3 regions of the Jeotgalibacillus aurantiacus genome follow, and region 2 is predicted to be linked to each of the others. Evidence: predicted binding sites of a transcription regulator. Region 2 holds the regulator's gene; each other region holds the start of a gene.

Region 1 (2,275 bases), on a different contig from region 2:
TGAAAACCTTCAGGAGCATCATCAATATAATTTACCTTAACTTCATACCCTTCTATCTCTCCATTGTATTCAAAAGTACTAACTGATTCACTCAGTAGTCTTGTGACCTCATCAGTAACCACAGGTGGACCTTCTTCCAAAGAAGCTAAGAGAAGCGTAATATTTACAGGATTACTTGTAGTCACTGAGTATCCACTTAACTCACCAGCACTATCCATATTCGCAATCAAATTATGATCTTCAAGTCGAATGTTAAAACCAGTATCATCCTCATTAACTTCTAGCGTATCAACATCGTATTTCATCTTTTCTGCCAAAGCGATCACATCAACAGGAACGTCTGGCAATGATGCTGCTGTTTCTGATTCAGCAGTAGATGTTTCAGTTTCCCCAGAACAAGCTACTAATGTAAACGAAAGCAACAACAAAATTAAACCTCGTTTCATAACGAAAACCCCCTTTATGTATTTACCAATAGTATACATTAATAGAGGTGGATTAGTTTCAGTTTCTTCTATATAAATGTCAATGCAATTGAACAGCTATATTTGTGTAGTGCAATGTGTAGTAAAACTTTAAAACCAAAGCTATAAAATAAAAATGTTCCCTTGACATGTAGTCAAAAGAACATTGATTTAACAACGTTTTGATGTAATTTCATTTCATCAAAATCATATCAAAATTGTTACCAAACGCCCTCGAAGGGAATCGAACCCCTATCTCAAGAACCGGAATCTTGCGTCATATCCATTAAACTACGAGGGCAAGATACGCTGTGTTAAGCGCGCTTTTCTATTATAATCGAGCGTATGGATGAATGCAAGGGCGTATTTAAAAACGATTTGGCATCGATAAAACTTGTTAAACGTATGCTGGAATGGGTATGATGAAAGAAGAACAAAAGGTTGAATCGATTTGTTTGACCTTTTTTGACCATCATTGTATGATTGTCAGTACATACTTACCAGTAACACCAACATTACCTTTTTGAAGGAGGATTTTCACATGAATCTAATTCCTACAGTTATTGAACAGACAAACCGCGGTGAACGTGCATATGACATTTACTCACGTCTGTTAAAAGACCGGATCGTTATGCTTGGAAGTGCCATTGATGATAATGTGGCGAACTCCATTGTATCCCAGCTTCTTTTCCTTGAAGCGGATAACCCTGAAAAGGATATTTATCTTTACATCAACAGCCCGGGTGGAAGCATCACGTCTGGTATGGCGATTTATGATACGATGCAGTTCATTAAGCCAAAGGTACACACAATCTGTATCGGTATGGCAGCATCTATGGGTGCATTCCTTCTTGCGGCGGGTGAAAAGGGTCACCGTTATGCCCTTCCAAACGCAGAAGTCATGATTCACCAGCCACTTGGCGGTGCACAGGGTCAGGCAACGGAAATCGATATCGCTGCAAAGCGTATCCTGTTCCTGCGTGACAAGCTGAACAGCATTCTGGCAGAGCGTACAGGCCAGGATATCGAAACGATTGCCCGTGATACTGAGCGTGATAACTTCATGACAGCAGAGCGCGCGAAGGAATATGGTCTGATTGATCAGATCATGGACCGCAATAAGCTTGCTGAAAAATAAGATTTGACTTTAAAACTGCTGCAGCACTCTTCGTGAGTACTGCAGCAGTTTTTTTGTTATATCAATCTATGGAATGATTCAATTGGGTGCAATGGGATATGCATTGTTCAGAAATTAAATTTTAAAATGATTATTTGTCATAATCGGTTTATTTTATGTGCTGATTCAGGAAACAAAATACAGCGATTTTTGGTTAAAAGCAGATTCCCCTCATTGTTTTTCCTCTTGAAATCAGCTTCGCACAGCCTCTCATAAACTCATCCAAAATAAAATTCATATTTATAGATCCTCAGCATATAGATAAAGAATGGACTCATCACTCTATTACAAATAAATACATAATTATTATATTACTGTAACATGTATTGTAAATGTATGTTTTATCTGAGAGGATAAGCCGGATGGAGGGATTTCAACATTATGAAAAATTCAGACAGTCTTAATTATTTCCGTCCTGTTGTCACGGTTCTTGGATTCGACTATCAGGTGGCATTCGAAGAGTTTCGGGACTACTACTCAATCTCAGTTGAGTTTAAAGAAAATCATACGATTACGATCCCCGGCTTTGATTTAGAAGAGATGATGGAGCAGCTTAAGCGCTGCATTCAAACTTATATAGAAGAAGATGAGTAAACCATTTGCCTTTCCTTTCAATAGGAAGGGCTTTTTTATT
Region 2 (2,275 bases):
AAAGATGATCAGGTAGATAGGTTCGAGGTGGAAGCATGGCGACATGTGCAGCTGACGAATACTAATCGATCGAGGACTTAACCAAATAGGTGATTCTCGAACCTTGCGGTTGTTTGATGTTGTATCCAGTTTTGAAGGCGCGAGTCTTCAATAAAATCAGTCTAGTGATGACAGCGAAGAGGTCACACCCGTTCCCATGCCGAACACGGAAGTTAAGCTCTTCAGCGCCGATGGTAGTTGGGGGTTTCCCCCTGTGAGAGTAGGACGTCGCTAGGCACTTAAAAAGCCTGTAACTCAATGGATGAGTTACAGGCTTTTTTGTGTTGTTTTTGCAGAGGTGTGCAGAATGTGGAGTAAAGTATATCAAATAAATGAAGAAGTGGATCGAATAAGAGCAGAAGTATGAAGAATAAAGGGGTAAAGGTATAGAATTTCGAGCTAGTTTAGAGAAAGGAAAAAGACTTTCAGTTACTCAACTGCATTCAGTGCTCCCGAGCTTCGCCGGGATGTTTATGGAGGTATACAGAATAGAGAATAAAGTGTATCGAATAAACGGAAAAGTATACAGAATAAGAGCAAAAGTGTGTTGAATGAAGAGCAAAGTGTGTAGAATTCCGAGCTGGTTTTAAAGAAAACCCAGCTCTTTAAGTTACCAAAGTGCATTCAGTGCCCCCGAGCTTCGCCGGAATGTTTCCAGAGGTATACAGAATAAGAAACAAAGTGTGTAGAATAAACGGGAAAGGATATCGAATAAGATCAATGCTATGAAGAATAGACAAGATCGTGAACTGAATCCCAAATCTACATTATAAAAACACCTCAAAGGCTGTCGAATCTCCTGCAATAATCGTCGAACGTTTGCCCCGCCAGCGCTGCAGTCAATCAATTGCAGTCCTTCATCTTACTGTTGTATAATCATAGTCAAAGATAGTCAAAGTCAAGGTGGAGGAGGTGGCTTGATGAAAAATATCACAGATGTCATTGAAAACTATCTGAAACAGGTTTTAGATGGAAGTGGCAGTGAAATAGTTGAAATAAAGAGAAGTGAGATTGCTGAGAAATTTTCCTGTGTTCCGTCTCAGATCAATTATGTGATGAAGACGCGGTTTACGGTGGAACGGGGTTATCTCGTTGAGAGTAAACGCGGAGGCGGAGGGTATATACGCATTATTAAGGTAAAAACGCATGGCCGTTCTGAGTTGATTGATCAGATTTTAAATATTCTTCAGCCGTCTGTTTCGCAGTCGATGGCGGAGGATGTTGTGTTCAGGCTGATTGATGAGGAATGTATTTCGAAGCGGGAGGCAAAGCTGATGCTGAGTGCAATGGACCGGACGACGCTGAATGTGCCTTTGCCGTTGCGGGATGAAGTGCGCGGCCGCATTCTGACAGCCATGCTGATGACGTTAAAATTTCAATAGGTCGCGGGGTGATCAAGATGTTATGTCAGGAATGTCAGGAGAGACCTGCTTCTGTGCATTTTACAAAAGTGATGAATGGGCAGAAGACGGAGGTTCATTTGTGTGACAGCTGTGCCCAGGATAAGGGTGAAGCGTTTATGTCAGATGACAGTGCTTTTTCATTTAATAACTTATTGGCAGGTTTATTGAATGTGTCGCCGGTCATGCAGCCGAGTCAGCCGCAAAAGCCGGAGCGTGAGCCTGTGAAATGCAGTCACTGTCAGATGACGTTTCAGCAGTTTTTGAAAATCGGGAAGTTTGGCTGTCCGTCGTGTTATGAGTCGTTCAGAGATGAACTGCCGCCGATTTTAAAAAGATTGCATAGTGGAAATACGACGCATCACGGAAAGCTTCCTGAGAGACAGGGAGGCACGATTCATTTGAAGCGGAAGGTGACGGAGCTTCGTGCTGAGTTGAAGTCTTTGATCGAGGAAGAGGAGTTTGAACGGGCTGCGACGGTTCGGGATCAGATTCGCGTGATGGAAAAAGAGATTCACGGTGAGGGAGGCAGTCCGTCATGAGTTTGGAAAAATTTTTGAATCAGGCTGTCAGCTCGTGGATGAATGAGGAGGGTCCATCCTCTGAGATTGTCTTATCGACCCGGATTCGTTTAGCGAGAAATCACCGTAAGTATGCTTTCCCGACTGTATTTACAAAAGAGGAAGCGCGTGCTGTGGCTGAGGAAGTGAGCGCAGCTGTTCATAAAGCGGATGAAAGACTTGAAGTGCTGAAAATGGAAGAGCTTCAGGGACTTGAAAAACGGGTGCTGGTGGAAAAGCATCTGATCAGTCCGAATCTGGCGGAGGATTCAGGCG
Region 3 (2,275 bases), on a different contig from region 2:
AGTCCGCCATGGAGCAAAGATAATATGTCCCGCTATGCAAAGATTGCATTAGGGATTACCTGATAAAAAAGCTGGAACCGACTTCGTGTCAGTTCCAGCTTTTTTGCGTAAAGAAAAATCAATCTCTTCCATTCCTCATTACGATAATGTGAGAACCAGCAATACGATCGGCCCAACAACGAGACAGTAGATCGCAAAATAGATCAGGTTTCCTTTAGCCATAATGTTCATGAACCACTTCAGCGAAAAATAGGAAGCGACGAGTGATCCAAGAAATGCTAATAAATATGGGAACCACAGTTCTGCGATATTATCATCGGAAAGGAAATCAGACAAACTCAGAACGGTCCCGCCTAAACTTACCGGAATAAATAACAGGAATGAGTAACGAAGTGCCGTTTCCTGATGAATACCTCTGGCCATCGCCGCGACAATAGTCGCCCCGCTTCGGCTAATCCCGGGAATCAGCGCTACCGCCTGTGCAAAACCGATAATGACAGCATCCTTCATGGTCATCCCGTTTTCCCCGCGTTTTCCGCGAAGGTTACGAATTAAAAATAGGGCAATCCCTGTAACCATCAGCGTGATTGCAACGGTTTGAGGGCTTGATAAACGTGAGATGTCATCATCGAAAAGAACACCGATCAAACCGGCAGGAATCGTACCGACAATAAGGAAAATAATAAAGTTGAACTCTGTTTTATCTTCCGGATTTTTTGTTTTGATATACCCGAGGCCTCTTACAATCAGTCTTGCAATGTCATTGCGGTAAATAATCAATACAGCAATTAAGGAAGCTGAATTGACCAGCAATTCAAAAGTAAATGAGTTTCCCTCGATCTCAACACCAAGAAAATACTGAGCGAGTAGAAGATGTCCACTCGAAGAAATCGGAATCGGTTCTGTTAACCCTTGAAACAGACCTAAAAATAGAAATTTTAAGATGATCCACAACTGTTCAATATCCATAAAATCCTCCACATTCTTTCGTCACATGGTATTTATTTAACCACCGAAAACACCTGATGTAAAGCGAATCTTCTTTACAATTTAATGAAAAACATGCTACGATACAGTAAAGGTCAAAAAAGGTCAAAGGAGTGTCGGGATGAAACTTGAACAGATGACATACAGCGTTCAGGAAGCGTTTGTCGGTGCAAAAGAAATAGCTGAAAACCGTCGTCATTCTTCTGTTGAAATAGAGCATGTTTTAACTGCAATGCTGAACAACAATGATTTTGCCAATCAGATTTTAGAAAAATCGGGGCTGGATACTGCAGAATTCAATCTTTTTCTTCAACAAAGAATTGATTCATTCTCGACGATCCATGCAGATCAGTACAACCCTGTTATCTCAAATGATATTGCGAAATGGCTGAAGCACTCAGAAGAGTTTATGAAAGGATTTCAGGATGAATTCCTTTCTATAGAACATCTGTTACTGGGTCTAATGAAACTTTCGAGCCAGCCAGCCGTATCTTATTTATCAAAACAAAACGTTAAAGAGACAGAACTTAAAACGGTTATAGATGAAATAAGAGGAGGGAGACGCGTGACAACACAAAATCCTGAGCTTCAATACGAAGCGCTTACCAAATATGGACGGGATCTGGTGGAAGAAGTGAAGAAAGGGAAAATGGATCCGGTCATCGGACGGGATGCTGAAATCAGACATGTCATCCGGATCCTTTCGAGAAAAACAAAAAACAACCCGGTTTTAATCGGAGAGCCTGGTGTTGGAAAGACAGCGATTGTCGAAGGGCTTGCTCAGCGGATCGTCAGAAAAGATGTTCCGGAAGGCTTAAAAGACAAGATTGTATTTGAACTTGATATGAGCGCGCTGGTTGCCGGTGCCAAGTTCCGCGGCGAATTCGAAGAAAGACTGAAAGCGGTCCTTGCTGAGGTAAAGAAAAGTAATGGTCAAATCATCTTATTTATCGATGAACTTCACACCATCGTTGGTGCCGGAAAAACAGAAGGTGCAATGGACGCTGGAAATATGCTGAAGCCAATGCTAGCAAGAGGTGAAATTCACTGTATCGGTGCCACAACGTTAAATGAGCACCGTCAGTATATTGAAAAGGACCCTGCACTTGAAAGAAGATTTCAGCAGGTGCTTGTCCAGGAGCCGGATGAAGAGGATACAATCTCTATTTTAAGAGGATTGAAAGAGCGTTTTGAACTTCATCATGGTGTGACGATTCACGACAGAGCACTTGTAGCTGCTGCGAAATTATCAGAGCGTTACATTACAGACCGTTTTCTTCCGGATAAA

What was found. Region 2 encodes CtsR, which represses protease genes until heat stress. Its sites were predicted from a motif close to ATGGTCAATAAAGGTCAAACA; they were not measured.
Region 1: a site for CtsR is predicted at 917-937, ahead of clpP (ATP-dependent Clp endopeptidase proteolytic subunit ClpP). Genes of this name have one in related genera too.
Region 3: a site for CtsR is predicted at 1,079-1,099, ahead of clpB (ATP-dependent chaperone ClpB). Genes of this name have one in related genera too.

What each region holds. Positions count from the first base shown of each region.
Region 1 covers NZ_JACNMS010000007.1:120,218-122,492, reverse strand. The annotation lists gene H7968_RS16725 (hypothetical protein) at 1-446, opposite strand, end outside; tRNA gene H7968_RS16720 (tRNA-Arg) at 694-765, opposite strand; gene clpP (ATP-dependent Clp endopeptidase proteolytic subunit ClpP) at 1,006-1,602, shown strand; gene H7968_RS16710 (hypothetical protein) at 2,023-2,235, shown strand.
Region 2 covers NZ_JACNMS010000008.1:73,251-75,525, reverse strand. The annotation lists partial or broken rRNA gene H7968_RS17205 (23S ribosomal RNA) at 1-85, shown strand, start outside; rRNA gene rrf (5S ribosomal RNA) at 161-276, shown strand; gene H7968_RS17195 (CtsR family transcriptional regulator) at 960-1,421, shown strand; gene H7968_RS17190 (UvrB/UvrC motif-containing protein) at 1,439-1,981, shown strand; gene H7968_RS17185 (protein arginine kinase) at 1,978-2,275, shown strand, end outside.
Region 3 covers NZ_JACNMS010000002.1:804,780-807,054, reverse strand. The annotation lists gene H7968_RS08775 (metal-sulfur cluster assembly factor) at 1-63, shown strand, start outside; gene H7968_RS08770 (undecaprenyl-diphosphate phosphatase) at 139-969, opposite strand; gene clpB (ATP-dependent chaperone ClpB) at 1,109-2,275, shown strand, end outside.